DNA from 2 places in the Thalassospira sp. GB04J01 genome. Region 1 is predicted to be linked to the other one. Evidence: riboswitches for the same ligand, from Rfam matches in the RefSeq annotation. Region 1 holds a riboswitch; the other holds the start of a gene.
What was found. A riboswitch is a leader RNA that binds a small molecule or an ion and turns the genes downstream of it on or off. The one in region 1 is predicted to bind glycine.
Positions count from the first base shown of each region.

Region 1 (7,436 bases):
ATTTATGAAAGCCGCCCGAACGTCACCGCAGATGCCAGTGCGATGTGCATCAAATCTGGCAATGCTGCGATCTTGCGCGGTGGGTCGGAAAGTTTTCATTCGTCACGCGCAATTTTTGACTGCATGGCTAAAGGCATTGCCAAAGCAGGCCTACCCGACAATGCCATCCAGATGATCCCGACGACAGATCGTGCCGCTGTGGGCGAGATGCTGAAACTGTCCGATTATATTGATGTGATTGTACCGCGCGGGGGGAAATCCCTGATTGCGCGCATCACCGATGAAAGCCGCATTCCGCTGTTTAAGCACCTCGAAGGGCTGTGCCATACCTATGTCCATGCCAGCGCCAATCCGCAAAAGGCTGTCGACATTGTCGTCAATGCCAAGATGCGCCGTGTCGGTGTGTGTGGCTCAACCGAAACCATCCTGATCGACAGCTCTGTTGCCGGTCGCCTTCTGCCGCGCATTGCCGAAGCCCTTGTCGCTAAGGGGTGCGAGTTGCGCGGCGATGACATCGCGCAATCAATTGACGGCCATATCAAACCGGCTACGGACGAGGATTGGGTGACCGAATATCTTGATGCAATTGTTTCGATCAAAGTCGTCAACGGCGTTACGGATGCAGTTAATCATATCAATACGTACGGCTCTCACCACACTGATGCGATCATTGCCGAAAATGCAGCCGCCGCCACGACGTTCATGAACGGAGTTGATTCGGGGATTGTGATCGTCAATGCATCAACCCAGTTCGCCGATGGTGGTGAATTTGGTATGGGGGCGGAAATTGGCATTTCTACGGGCAAGCTGCATGCGCGCGGACCGGTCGGAGTCGAACAGCTGACAAGTTATAAATACATCGTTCGCGGCACAGGCCAAACGCGCCCATGATTGCTGCTGCACCAAGATCACATTTGGCCCCACCACGGGTCGGTTTGCTAGGCGGGTCGTTTAATCCCGCCCACGAAGGCCACCTGCATATCTCGCTTGAGGCATTAAAACGCCTGCAACTTGATGCGGTATGGTGGCTTGTGTCACCGCAGAACCCGCTGAAGTCGCGCGATGGCATGGCTGACCTCGCGGATCGCTTTGATTCTGCACTAATGATGGCAAAGCATCCCCGCATTGTGGTTTCTGCAATTGAAACCGAGCTCGGAACCCGCTATACGGCGGACACTCTTGCAGCCTTGCAACGTCGCTTTACCCAAACACGATTTGTTTGGCTGATGGGAGCAGACAATCTGGCCCAGTTCCATAAATGGAAATGGTGGGACAGGTTGATTTTGCATGCTCCCATTGCGGTTATCGACCGTGAAGGGTATTCTAACAAGGCATTGTCCGGGACCGCTGCGCGCCGTATGGAACGTTGGCGCATCCCGATGGACAAGGCGGGTTTGCTGGCCGATCTAAATGTTCCGGCCTGGGTATACCTGCCAATCAAGCGCCATCCGGCATCTTCGACCGCAATTCGCGCCGAAGGCAGATGGCAGGTGTAAGCAACGCGGTGAATTTTGCTGTCGGCGACATGCCGGGGCATCCCGCGGAAAATTAAGGTGGCGACCATAGGTACCGCAAAAACAACTCTGAACCCGAGCGAAATGCTTTCGCTGATCCAGAGTACTCTCGCAGAAGACAAGGCAGAAGACATTGTCACCATCGAACTGACCGACAAGACGTCGATTGCAGATCATATGATCATTGCAACCGGTTCATCGTCACGTCGTGTCGCTTCCATGGCAGAACATATTGTCGAAGCCATCAAAGCCGCTGGACAAGGCCGCGCTGCCGCCGAAGGCAAAGAACAGGGTGACTGGGTGCTGGTTGATACCGGCGACGTCATTGTTCATCTGTTCCGCTCGGAAGTACGTGCGTTCTACAACATCGAAGAGATGTGGGGCGTTGAAAATCCGGCACTCAAACAGCAGGCCGCGCGACTGTACTAACAGTCAGCACCCTTTGTTTGGGCATGTCGCTGGCCTGCGTGCAATCAGGCGGTTGCACGCAGTATCGGCTTCATACTGCGCGATGTTGTCAAGACGACACTCAAGATAACGGCCCGGTCAAAGGTCTGGATCAAACGTATGCAAATTACTCTTGCTGCTGTGGGCCGCATGAAATCTGGCCCGGAAAAAGACCTGTTTGACCATTATGCCGCGCGCCTTCGCTGGCCATTCGTTGTCCGCGAAGTCGAAGAAAAGAAAAAACTCCCCCCCAATCAGCTTAAAGACCGCGAAGCAGAACTTCTGCTGGGCGTCATCCCTGACAACGCGTTCGTTGTCGCCCTTGATGAACGCGGCAAGGAATACGGATCGATCGAGTTTTCCCAAAAACTTGAAGGCTGGATTGACCAATATGCCGGCAATATCGCATTCGTGATTGGCGGAGCAGACGGGCACGGGCCCGCCTTGAAATCGCGCGCCAATACGCTTTGGTCACTGGGTAAGGCCACGTGGCCTCATATGCTGGTGCGAGCCCTTATTGCCGAACAGCTTTTCCGCGCCCACGCCATCCAGACCAACCATCCCTACCACCGCGAATAACCCACCCCGGCGGATTAAACTTCGCTCATTACACTCGCGAAAAGAAAACTGCGGCGGGTGATGAAACAGGCACGCCTGAGCAAAGATCATAAAACAGGAATCGCACCAGAACGGTTTGGCTCCGGCGCGATTTTCCGTTTTTTAATGCAATCCGTATTGGGAACGGACAACCCCTGAATTATAGCGCTCGGTGGCCAGCAATTTCGGCTTAATCCCACCCGCATCTTGCCCGAACAACGAAATCCCCTGTCCGAGAACTTCGGGAACCGTAAAGATATCAAGCTGGTCGGCAAAACCACCAAACAGGAACTGTGTCACCACCGATCCCCCACCAACGATCCAGATGTCACCATCATCAGCCCGGTTGCTCCGCAGTTGATCAACCAGTTCGATGATGCTGCCACCATAGGCCTCTGTATTGGCCGGGCGGTCTTTTGGCAACTCACGGGATGTCAAAACGATGGTGCGACAGTCCTCATACGGCCAGTCGCCAAATTGCATGACCTGATCAAAGGTCTTCCGGCCAATAATCAAGGTCCCGACGGTGTCCAGAAAGCTATCAAAATCGAATTCCGCCGGATCATATTGATCCAGCCAGTCGACCGCACCATTGGCACGCGCGATAAAGCCATCCAGACTGACCGCAATGTAAATGCGGAACAGCTTTTTGCTCATGTGTTTATATCCAACCTTTGGTGGGGTCTTTGCCCCTTTTCCCTCAATCAACCATAACAGATTGCCAACCAACGATGGCAATAAAGAGGCCAGACACATCAATGCCTCCGAACATCACATCCGAAGGCATTGATTTCACACCCTATTCTTCCGAACAGCTTTTAGCACTCAACAACGTTCACATTAACCGCAAGACCACCCTGGCTGGTTTCCTTGTACTTACTTTGCATGTCGAGTCCCGTTTGGCGCATGGTTTCGATCACCTTATCAAGTGACACTGTGTGCTGCCCATCACCACGCAGCGCCAGCCGGGCTGCATTGATCGCCTTAACCGCCCCCATGGTATTGCGTTCGATGCAGGGCACCTGCACAAGCCCGCCAATCGGATCGCAGGTCAGACCAAGATTATGCTCCATACCAATTTCGGCGGCATTCTCAACTTGTTCTGGCGTTCCGCCCATGACCGCACACAAAGCCCCGGCAGCCATTGAACAGGCAACCCCGACCTCCCCCTGACAGCCAACCTCGGCAGCCGAAATCGATGCACGCTTTTTATAGATCGATCCAATCGCCGCTGCCGTCAGAAGAAACTCACGAATTTTAATCTGGCTGGCATTGGCCCCGAACCGTTCGTAATAGCGCAGCACTGCTGGAATAACCCCGGCCGCCCCGTTGGTCGGTGCGGTCACAACCCGCCCACCCGCAGCATTTTCTTCGTTCACCGCGAGCGCATAAAGATTAACCCAGTCGATCACGGTCAGCGGATCTCGAAGGCCCGCTTCAGGTTTGTCGGTTAACTCATGATAAAGCTTGCTGGCCCGGCGTTTGACTTTTAGTCCGCCAGGCAAGATACCATCGGTTTTGCAGCCCCGATCAATGCAGGCCATCATCGCGCCGTGCACCCGATCAAGAAATTCGATGGTTTCCTCAGCCACCCGCCAGCTTTGCTCGTTGGCCATCATGATGTCGGAAATCGACTGTCCTTCACGCTTACAGATCTCCATCAGCTCATCGGCTGATGAAAATGGGAATGGCAGGGTAATGTTATCGCCGGAATATTCCGCCCCACGATCATCGCCAGACACAATAAACCCACCACCGACCGAAAAATATTCCTGTGCGTGGATTTTAACCCCATCACCGTCAAAGGCGGTAATGCGCATGCCGTTGGGATGCTGCGGCAGAGTTTCGGTAAAATGAAAAACCAGATTGGTATCGCGGTTAAACGCCACCGCATGCTGCCCATACAGTGAAAGCTGCTTATTGGCGTCAATCGCGGCAATGGTTGGGGGGATTTGGTCGGGATCGATGCTGCGCGGCCGTTGCCCGCAAAGCCCCATAATCACCGCCGTATCGGTCGCATGTCCCTTGCCGGTCAGGGCAAGCGAGCCATACAAATCGACAATCACACTGCCTGTATTGGCCAAAAGATTGCGCGCTTCAAGCTCAAGACAAAACCGGTATCCCGCACGCATCGGGCCAACCGTATGCGAACTCGATGGTCCGATCCCGATGGTATAAAGATCGACAACAGACAGGTTTACATCATGTGATGATCTGTCTTGCGATCCCGAAGAGGGATCGGTGGCGGGAACATTGGTCATAAAGGGCCTCCTTCACGGCTCTTGAACGCGCGAAAAGTCGCGCCGTTTGCGAACCGGTGTCTCGCCCCCTCTGTCCCTTGACCTGAGATTGTACCCCTGTTTGCAAAAACAATGTTTCTGCCAACCGGATTTCATCCTTCGGTGGAATCCGAACATCGCCCTGATATGTTAGATGCGACTTTCTTTTTCTCTCTCCAGAGCCTCAATCCGCGACGGTCCATCTGCCTGAGAGTTTTTTGGGGCGATTGCTCCTTCGGCGCCGACCACGGCAATGGTCGAACTCTCCCGTCACGGTACGAGATGCCATAAATGTCACCTCTGAGGATCACCGTTGTCGGCAAGAGTATCCGTGCACTGCTCGCCTGTCAAAAAGCAGCTTTGCACCTGCAAAAAATTCACCTGTCGGGTAGCTGCTATCACGGGGGTTTCATGCTAAATTACCGGTATCGAACATTTTCCTGATGTGATTGACGGCTGTCCCACCCAGTGCGCACAACAGGATTTCTGGCGAACAGTCCTGTAAGTCACCATATTTACAGGAAATTCAGCCTTTATCTGTATTTGTATTCTTATCTGTGGGGTTTATGAACGTGACTGAGTTGAATTCCGTAAAGCGCCCGCGTCCTGTGGTGCTGTGCATTCTGGACGGCTGGGGATATCGTGAAGAAACCAAGGACAACGCTGTTGCCTTGGCCAACACGCCTGTCTGGGATGAACTTTATGCCACCTATCCGACCGGTTTTTTAAAGGCCTGTGGTCTGGATGTTGGCCTGCCCGAGGGTCAGATGGGCAATTCGGAAGTCGGTCACATGAACCTTGGGGCTGGTCGTGTTGTCATGCAGGAACTGCCCAAAATTGACGAAGCTGTCAAAACCGGTTCCATTGCCAACACCGATGCGGTCAAAAAAATCATCGCCACACTGACCGACAGCAAAGGCGTTTGCCACATCGCCGGTCTCCTGTCGGACGGTGGGGTTCATTCCCATCAAGTCCATATGGCAGCCTTGGCAAAGATTATTGCGCGGGCTGGGATTCCAGTCAAAATCCATGCGTACCTTGATGGGCGCGATACCGCGCCTAAAAGTGCCGCCAAATTCCTTGAGAAATTCCGCGCCCTTATTGGAGATGCCAAAGTTGAAATTGCCACAGTGACCGGTCGCTATTACGCGATGGACCGTGACAATCGCTGGGAACGTGTCAGTCAGGCCTATTTTGCAATGGTGCAGGGCAAAAATTACGCAGATGGCCGCACCGCGCAAAGTGCCGAAGCTGCGATTAAGGCCGCCTATGACGCCGACACCACCGATGAGTTTGTTCTGCCAACCGTGATTGGTGATTTTGACGGAATCAAGGATGGCGATGGTCTGTTGATGACCAATTTCCGTGCGGACCGCGCGCGTGAAATTCTGGCCGCCCTCTGTGCCCCGGAATTTGACGGGTTTGATCGTGGCACGCCGGTCAACTTCGCCGTTGCCGTGGGTATGGTCGAATATTCATCAGCCCATGCGGCCTATATGGATGCGATATACCCACCACAGGTTCTGCCAAATATCTTTGGCGAAGTGGTTTCCAAGGCAGGGCTCAAACAGCTCCGCATTGCGGAAACCGAAAAATATCCGCATGTGTCGTTCTTCTTTAACGGCGGCGAAGAACAGGTATTTGAGGGCGAAGACCGTATTCTGGTGGCATCGCCCAAGGTCGCAACCTATGACCTACAACCTGAAATGTCTGCCCCGGAAGTTACCGAAAAACTGGTTGCCGCAATCAAGGCGGAAACCTATGACGCGATCATCCTGAATTTCGCCAATCCCGATATGGTTGGCCATAGCGGCATTCTGAGTGCTGCGATGAAAGCTGCCGAAGCGGTCGACACCTGCCTTGGGCAAGTAATTGACGCGATCAAATCGGTTGGCGGGGTTGCGTTTGTGACCGCCGACCACGGCAATTGCGAAGTCATGGTCAATCCGGAAACCGGCGAACCACACACCGCCCATACGCTTAATCTGGTCCCGACCATTCTTGTTAACGGTCCAGAAGGGGTAACGCTTGAAAATGGGCGTCTTGCCGATGTCGCACCGACATTGCTGCAATTGCTTGGTGTTGCCCAGCCAGATGAGATGACCGGCACCCCCTTGCTTAAGGGGCTGAAAGGACATGATGCGCTTCTTGCGAGCTAACACAGCTTCAAAGATGTCCCTGCCTGCGCTGGCTGCTTTTGCAGTTCTGGTCGCAGGCGGGGCAGCGCCTTCTTTTGCCCAATCGCTGCAAAAGGTTGATCGTAAACTCGATCAGCTTGAGAATCAGCTTTCCGAACAGCAAAAACAGGAAGAATTCCTGTCGCGTAAATCGCGTGAGTTGTGGACCGAAGAACAAGCCCTGCAATCCGAGGCCATTTCGGTTGCACGCCGTACCCAACGGCTTGAAACGACCCTGACCGACCTTGAAGATCAGCTCGAAACGCTTGAGGCACGTGAAAAACGCGCCAATACCAGCCTCGAAGACAAGGCCGGGCAATATGCCCGCATTCTGATGGCGCTTCAGCGGCTTTCAACCACCCCGCCCGAGGCCGTGATTGCGCTGCCAACATCACCGCAAGATACCTTGCGGTCTGCGGTTC
Region 1 covers NZ_CCDX020000012.1:364,200-371,635, forward strand. The annotation lists gene AMM48_RS12940 (glutamate-5-semialdehyde dehydrogenase) at 1-891, shown strand, start outside; gene AMM48_RS12945 (nicotinate-nucleotide adenylyltransferase) at 888-1,496, shown strand; gene rsfS (ribosome silencing factor) at 1,554-1,943, shown strand; gene rlmH (23S rRNA (pseudouridine(1915)-N(3))-methyltransferase RlmH) at 2,082-2,540, shown strand; gene AMM48_RS12960 (dihydrofolate reductase family protein) at 2,682-3,215, opposite strand; gene AMM48_RS12965 (L-serine ammonia-lyase) at 3,377-4,819, opposite strand; glycine riboswitch at 5,023-5,117, opposite strand; gene gpmI (2,3-bisphosphoglycerate-independent phosphoglycerate mutase) at 5,404-6,996, shown strand; gene AMM48_RS12975 (peptidoglycan DD-metalloendopeptidase family protein) at 7,010-7,436, shown strand, end outside.

Region 2 (7,436 bases), on a different contig from region 1:
ATTTGATCGCACCAAAGGCAACCGCCTCAGTAAAGACAACCACCAGAAGCGCACCCTTGGCATGGCACACTTCGGCAAGCTTGGTATGGTCCTGAACCCGTCCGAACACATCGGGGTACTGAACCACAACGCAGGCCGTCTGATCATCAATCAGGTCGTCGAGTTCTTCGACCGTTGCCTGCTGTTCGGGATTGCCATCGCGTCCGGCAACTTCGGTATCGCTGAACTGGCAATAGGTTTCCGTCACTTCGCGGTAATGCGGATGCACCCCGCCCGACAAAACGGCCTTTTTGCGACGTGTCGCACGGCATGCCATCAAGACCGCCTCGGCACAGGACGTTGCCCCGTCCCACATCGATGCGTTGGCCACATCCATGCCGGTGATCGAGGCCACCTGTGTCTGGAATTCAAACAGATACTGCAACGTGCCTTGGGCGATTTCCGGCTGATACGGGGTATAGGCCGTCAGAAACTCGCCACGCTGGATCACGTAATCAACAGTCGCCGGCACGTGATGGCGATAGGCACCTGCACCCAAGAAGCTTGGCACACTCGACGCACCAGTATTCTTGGCCGCCAAAGCCATCATGTCGCGTTCGACCTGCATTTCGCCAAGGTGGCCGGGCAGATCAACCGGGGCATCAAGCAACGCACCGTCAGGAACGTCATGATAAAGTTCTTCGACCGACGCTGCCCCGATGGTTTCAAGCATCGACGCGCGATCAGCGCGGGTTAAGGGAAGATAACGCATGCTTACAGACCTTCAACGAAGTCTTTATAGGCTGCTTCATCCATCAGCTCATCAAGCTGGGACTCGTCAGTCAGCGACATTCTGAAAAACCAGCCATCCGTTTCCGGGGCTTCATTGACCAGTGCCGGGTTAACATCAAGGTCTTCGTTAATCTCGACAATCTCGCCATCAAGCGGCGCATAAACGTCACTGGCAGCTTTCACAGACTCAACCACTGCCGCATCGCCATCTTTGGTCAGTTTCTTACCAATTTCCGGCAGTTCGACATAAACAATGTCACCAAGCGACTGTTGCGCATAATCGGTAATCCCGATCGTTGCGATGCCGTCTTCAAGTTCAATCCACTCATGTTCCTGCGAGAATTTCTTAGCCATTTTAATTTGTCCCTGTTGATCGATTGTCTGCCAACGCGGCGATCAGCCGCACATTCAAGAAAGAGTACAGCACTTAGCCGCGGAAATAACGATGCGGTGCGAACGGGAGTTCAACAACCTCGGCCGGACGGGCCTTGCCGCGCACCATAAGATCGACCTTGGTACCCGGTGCGGCAAATTCAATTGCCACATAGCCCATGGCAATCGGTGCATCGACCGTCGGACCAAAGCCGCCACTGGTGATTTCACCGATTTCTTCCCCGTCCGTATTAAGGATGGGGGTATGTTCACGCGCCGGTGCCTTGCCTTCGGGTTTGATGCCAACACGTTTGCGGTCTGCACCATGTTCAAGCTGATCAAGGATGACATCCGCCCCCTTGAACCCGCCTTCGGCCCGGCGGCGTTTGTTAATGATCCAGTTCAGATCACCCTCGACCGGGGTCGTGGTGGTGTCGATGTCATTGCCATACAGGCAAAGGCCTGCCTCAAGACGGAGCGAATCACGCGCGCCAAGACCAATCGCCTCAACCTCATCTTCGCCCAGAAGCTTGCGCGCAAGTTCTTCGGCGCGATCATTGGGTACGGAAATTTCATAGCCATCTTCGCCGGTATAGCCCGACCGGGTGACAAAGCAGGCAATACCCGTAATATCAAGTTCGGCAAAACTCATGAATTTAAGCTCGGCCACGGCCGGGGCAAAACGCGCCAATACGTTTGCGGCTTCTGGCCCCTGCAACGCCATAAGCGCCCGGTCATCAATTTCTTCAAGCGACACGCCATCCCCAAGGTTGGCGCGCATGTGCACGATATCGTCATCCTTGCACGCCGCATTGATCACCAAAAACAGGCTGTCGCCCGCATTGGTAATCATAAGGTCATCAAGGATGGTACCGTCATCATTGGTAAAGGCGGAATAGCGGGTACGACCGGGTTTAAGGATCGCAATATCACCGGGCACAAGCTTTTCAAGCTCGGCCACGCGGTGTTCACCAGTCAGGCGAACCTGCCCCATGTGTGAAACGTCAAAAAGTCCGGCTTTGGCACGGGTATGAAGATGTTCGCCTTTCACACCCAGCGGGAATTGAACAGGCATGTCATAGCCCGCAAACGGCACCATTTTGCCGCCAAGCTCTACATGCAGGTCGTGAAGGGCAGTTTTAAGCAGTTCTGTCTGATCATCGGCCATCAAGGTCTCCGGAACAGTGGTTGCGAAATATAGCCGACCAATGGCCAACCACATTCCCCCTCTGTCTTGGAGCCTGAAAGAATCACAGCCGATTCAGATCATCGGTCTGCTTACATCTTCGGCGAGGCACACATCATAATAAGATGCCACCTACTTTCCAGAGTCCCATCTCCCCGCGGTCCGTTTGCCTGAGAGTTTCCGGGGTGGTTGCTCCTTCGGCGTCCGCGCAATCCGTTATGGACCGTGGCACTCTCCCACGGGGATCACTTGGGTATGCGTTCTTATACGGATTTCATCCCAAACCGACCAGCCCCTAATTTCGGGCAATCACGGACGGAGGTTTTCAACCCTGATCGGTTATTCTGACCCGAAACGACGGTTATAGTCGAGCTGATCTGAATTGAGCTGGAAGCCCAGGTAAATTTCATATTCCGGCCCGGCCCACACATCGGAAAGCGGCACCGTCAGGGTCACCTGCTCGTCGCGATAGCGCGCAAGATTGAGGTTTTCGGGGAACGGCATGTTCACATCAAAAACCGACTTTTCAACAAAATTTCCGTCCGGATCGCGCAAGGCAACGAAATACTGGAATGTTGCGCCACGGCTTTGCGCTGCGGGTCCAAGTTCGGCGGTGATGATCGGGCTGATGATCACATCAAGCGTCTTGTCATCAAGGTCATAGCCGCAATCGCCCAGATACCCGTTAAACTCGGCTTCGAACATGACATCAGTCAAATCCTTCCCTGCACCATTAAACTGGGTCAGCTTTGCCGTATCCTTTGGCAAATAGGCCGATGGACATACCGGAACCGGAACTTCTTCGAACGGATTACTCCCGCACGCGGCCAAAAGCCCCGCAAGCGAGACCATTCCAAATGCACATGTACGTCGCAATCCGTTACCGATCGTCATCCAAGCCTCTATTATACCGTCTGTTTTATGACCATACCCGGTTTCGGGCGGCCCGCGCGCAGTCTATTCTTTCGCCGTGCCGCACACAACCCGCTTCAAACACAGGTCGACAAACAAAACAGGAAACCCGCACGTCGAAAGCTATACTCTAATCGTTGCTCAGACATTGCACCGCAAGATCAGGCGGGTTATGTAACGAGAACGTTTAAACAACTGTGCTGAGCGTACCAGCACACATGGAAACCCGGACAGTATCATGTCAGACAAAGCCGAACTTCGGATCGTTCTTGCCAACCCGCGCGGATTTTGTGCCGGTGTTGATCGCGCGATTGAGATTGTGGAAAAGGCGCTCGTAAAATATGGCGCGCCTGTCTATGTCCGACACGAAATCGTTCACAACAAATTCGTCGTTGATCGCCTGCGCGACATGGGCGCTGTTTTCGTTGATGAACTTGATGCGGTTCCCGACGGTGTTCCCGTCATCTTTTCGGCGCACGGCGTTCCCAAATCGGTTCCCGAAGCCGCCGAAAGCCGCAAACTGGAATATCTCGATGCGACCTGTCCGCTGGTGTCCAAAGTCCACCGTGGTGCTGAACGTCATCATGCCGACGGCAAACATATTCTTTTGATCGGTCACGCGGGCCACCCGGAAGTCATCGGCACCATGGGTCAATTGCCACCGGGCAGCATGACCTTGATCGAAACCGAGGAAGACGCCGAAAATCTGGAATATCACACCCCGGAAAACCTTGCCTTTGTCACCCAGACCACGCTGTCGCTCGATGACACCGCGAAAATCATCGAAATTCTTCAACGGCGTTTCCCGTCCATTTCAGTGCCGAAAAAAGAAGACATTTGCTATGCGACGACCAATCGTCAGCATGCTGTCAAACTGATTGCTGAAAAAACCGAAGCCATTCTGGTACTTGGCGCCCCGAACTCGTCAAACTCAAACCGTCTGGTCGAAGTTGCCAAACGCGAAGGATGTGACAAATCGGTTCTGGTTGAACGGGCCAAAGATATCGACTGGTCAACCCTTGAAGGCATCTCATCCCTTGGCATCACAGCCGGGGCATCCGCACCAGAAGTCCTGGTCGAGGAAGTCATTGATGCCTGTCGTGAACGCTATAACGTCACAATTGAAACCATCACATTGACCGACGAAAATGTGACCTTCAAACTACCCCGTCAGCTCGCAAGCTGATCTGGTTTCAAACCTAATTCAGGAATATTAAAGACCCAATGGCCGTCTATACCGACGTTTCAGACGAAGATATCTCTCGTTTTGTCGCCGAATACGATATCGGTGATGTCGTTTCGTTCAAGGGCATCGCAGAAGGCGTGGAAAATACCAATTTCCTGCTTCAGACGACCAAGGCACCTTTTATCCTGACCCTGTATGAAAAACGGGTAAATCCGGATGACCTGCCGTTCTATCTGGGGCTGATGGATCATCTGTCTGCCACGGGGCTTAATTGCCCGACCCCGATCCACGGTAAGGATGGTGTTGCGCTGCGTCGCCTGTGCGGTCGTCCGGCTGCCATCACATCCTTCTTGCAGGGCATGTCACCGCGCCGCATCCAGCCGCACCATTGCGCCGGACTTGGCACCGCACTGGCACAGCTCCATACTGCGGGTCTGGGCTTTGAAATGCACTTGCCCAACGCGCTGAGCGTCAAAGGCTGGCGACCGCTGTTTGAAAGCTGCCAGGAACACGCCGATGATGTTGAACCCGGTTTGGGCAAAATGATCGGTGATGAGCTTGATTATCTTGAAGCCAACTGGCCGCATGCCCTGCCCAAAGGCGTCATTCATGCCGACCTTTTTCCTGACAACGTGTTTTTCTTCCCCGGCAAGGAAGATGTGTCGGGCCTGATTGATTTCTATTTCGCCTGCAATGACCTTCTGGCCTATGACATCGCCATTTGTATGAATGCGTGGTGCTTTGAACCAGACAGCAGCTTTAACGTCACCAAGGCAAAAAACCTTCTGTCGTATTATGGCAAGGTACGCGGACTTTCCGATGCGGAATTGGCCGCCCTTCCCGTTCTGGCACGCGGGGCCAGCTTGCGGTTCTTGCTGACCCGTCTTTATGACTGGGTCAACACCCCCAAGGACGCATTGGTCACGCCCAAAAATCCCCGCGAATACATCACCAAACTGCGGTTCCATCAACGGGTGGAAAATGCATCGGCCTATGGTCTTGATTAAGGACGTGACGAGATGACTTCAGACGCAACAGACGACAACCACGTCGAGATCTATACCGATGGTGCATGTAGCGGAAATCCCGGCCCCGGTGGCTGGGGCGCAATCCTGCGCTTTAAGGGTGTCGAAAAAGAACTGTCGGGTGGTGACCCGGAAACCACCAACAACCGCATGGAAATGATGGCCGCGATCAGCGCGCTTGAAGCCCTGAAACGTCCTTGCATCATCAATGTCTATACCGACAGCAGCTATGTCCGCGATGGCATTACCAAATGGATTTTTGGCTGGCAGAAACGCGGTTGGAAAACAGCAGACAAGAAGCCGGTCAAGAACGTCGAACTGTGGCAACGCATGCTCGAAGCCTTAAAACCCCATCAGGTCGAATGGCACTGGGTTAAGGGTCACGCGGGCCACCCGGAAAATGAACGCTGCGATGAACTCGCCCGGCTGGCTGTGCCTAGGGTCTGAACCCTAAATAGTGACAAATCCTTACAATTGATGACAAATACTTGAAGCTGAACCACTTCGCTCCAAAATAGATGGGGTTGGAGAACTTAAGACGTTTATTTATAAGAAAATCAAAATCAAACTTGCGTTTCGACAAGCTTCCGGGTTCATTCAACCCTGACGTAAGGGGTATTGGCCCCCATACAAAGGTCGAGTAATGTAGAGCTTGGCTAGTCGAAAGTGGGTGCCTAGGAGAATACGTTTGTCGCGCGGATCGTACGGCTTTTTACAAAGCAAGTCGCTTAGCAGCCGGTTGCTATTCATAGCATTGCCGCTGGTTTCGATGTTTTCGCTCGCGCTGTTTGTCGTGTTCGGGTACGTCAGCTACAAGGTTCTGCGCGATGATTTGAACGGCAAAGTTGAGCAAACCGCCGACATCAACGCGCGCGTGCTTGCCACACCGTTCTGGTATCTTGACGTCGATAATATCGAATCCGCACTGAACGCCATGGCGCGTGATAGCGACATCGTTGCTGTGCAGGCCCTTGGCGCCGACGGAACCGAATTTGCCCATACTGGCATTTCCCAATCCGAACTGGCCGATACGCTCCGCCTGTCGCGCCGAGTCTATTTTGAACGCAATAATGTTCGCCACGACGTTGGCGAACTGGTGATCTACTTCACAGAAGAACGTGTCCAGAACCTTCTTCTCCGACGCATCGCGATTGACATGGTCCTGTTTGGCCTGCTGATCGCTGTCGTTGCCGCCAGTTTGCTGATTGCCAACAAACGCTCGATCAAGGAACCGCTTAACCGCCTGTTGCATTCCATCCGGATGACCAAGCATGGCCGTTTGCGCCGCCCGGTTGAATGGAACAGTGCCGACGAACTGGGTCTTTTGATCCGCGAATATAACGAAATGGTCGCCCTGCAGGGGCAATCGCAGGAAGAAGCCCAGCGTAAGCAGGCCCTGCTTGAAGCAACCCTTCATAATATTGGTCAGGGCATCTGCCTGTTCGATCAGGACCTTAATCTGATGGTCTGGAACGAACGCTATATCGAACTGCTTAACCTGCCGCGTGATCTGGTCAAGGAAGGCACTCCGCTTTCCGATATCCTGCGTTTTAACGGCGAACGCGGCGAATATGGCGATGTCAGTATTCAGGCCCTGATTTCCGACCGTGTGGCGATTGCGCGTCGGCGCGAACCCTATCGCATGGAACGTACCCGCCCGAACGGCCGTGTTATTCAGGTCGATCACAACCCGATGCCGGGCGGCGGCTATGTTGCGACCTATACCGACATTACCGAACGTAAACAGACCGAAGCCCGCATGCGCCATCTTGCCGTGCATGATGTGCTGACCAGCCTGCCAAACCGCACCCTGTTCCTTGACCGTCTGCGACAGGCCTTACTTTCGGCACGCCGGTTCCAACGCGGAGTTACGGTTCTGTTTGTCGACCTTGACCGGTTCAAGGACATCAATGACCACTTTGGCCATGATGTCGGCGATCTGATGATTCAGGAAATGGGACAACGTCTATCCCGGATCATTCGC
Region 2 covers NZ_CCDX020000008.1:212,623-220,058, forward strand. The annotation lists gene gcvPA (aminomethyl-transferring glycine dehydrogenase subunit GcvPA) at 1-751, opposite strand, end outside; gene gcvH (glycine cleavage system protein GcvH) at 754-1,125, opposite strand; gene gcvT (glycine cleavage system aminomethyltransferase GcvT) at 1,199-2,311, opposite strand; glycine riboswitch at 2,371-2,474, opposite strand; glycine riboswitch at 2,478-2,578, opposite strand; gene AMM48_RS06165 (hypothetical protein) at 2,669-3,223, opposite strand; gene ispH (4-hydroxy-3-methylbut-2-enyl diphosphate reductase) at 3,480-4,427, shown strand; gene AMM48_RS06175 (homoserine kinase) at 4,466-5,434, shown strand; gene rnhA (ribonuclease HI) at 5,447-5,899, shown strand; gene AMM48_RS06185 (EAL domain-containing protein) at 6,141-7,436, shown strand, end outside.
Region 2: another riboswitch for glycine. It lies ahead of gcvT (glycine cleavage system aminomethyltransferase GcvT); the one in region 1 lies ahead of AMM48_RS12965 (L-serine ammonia-lyase).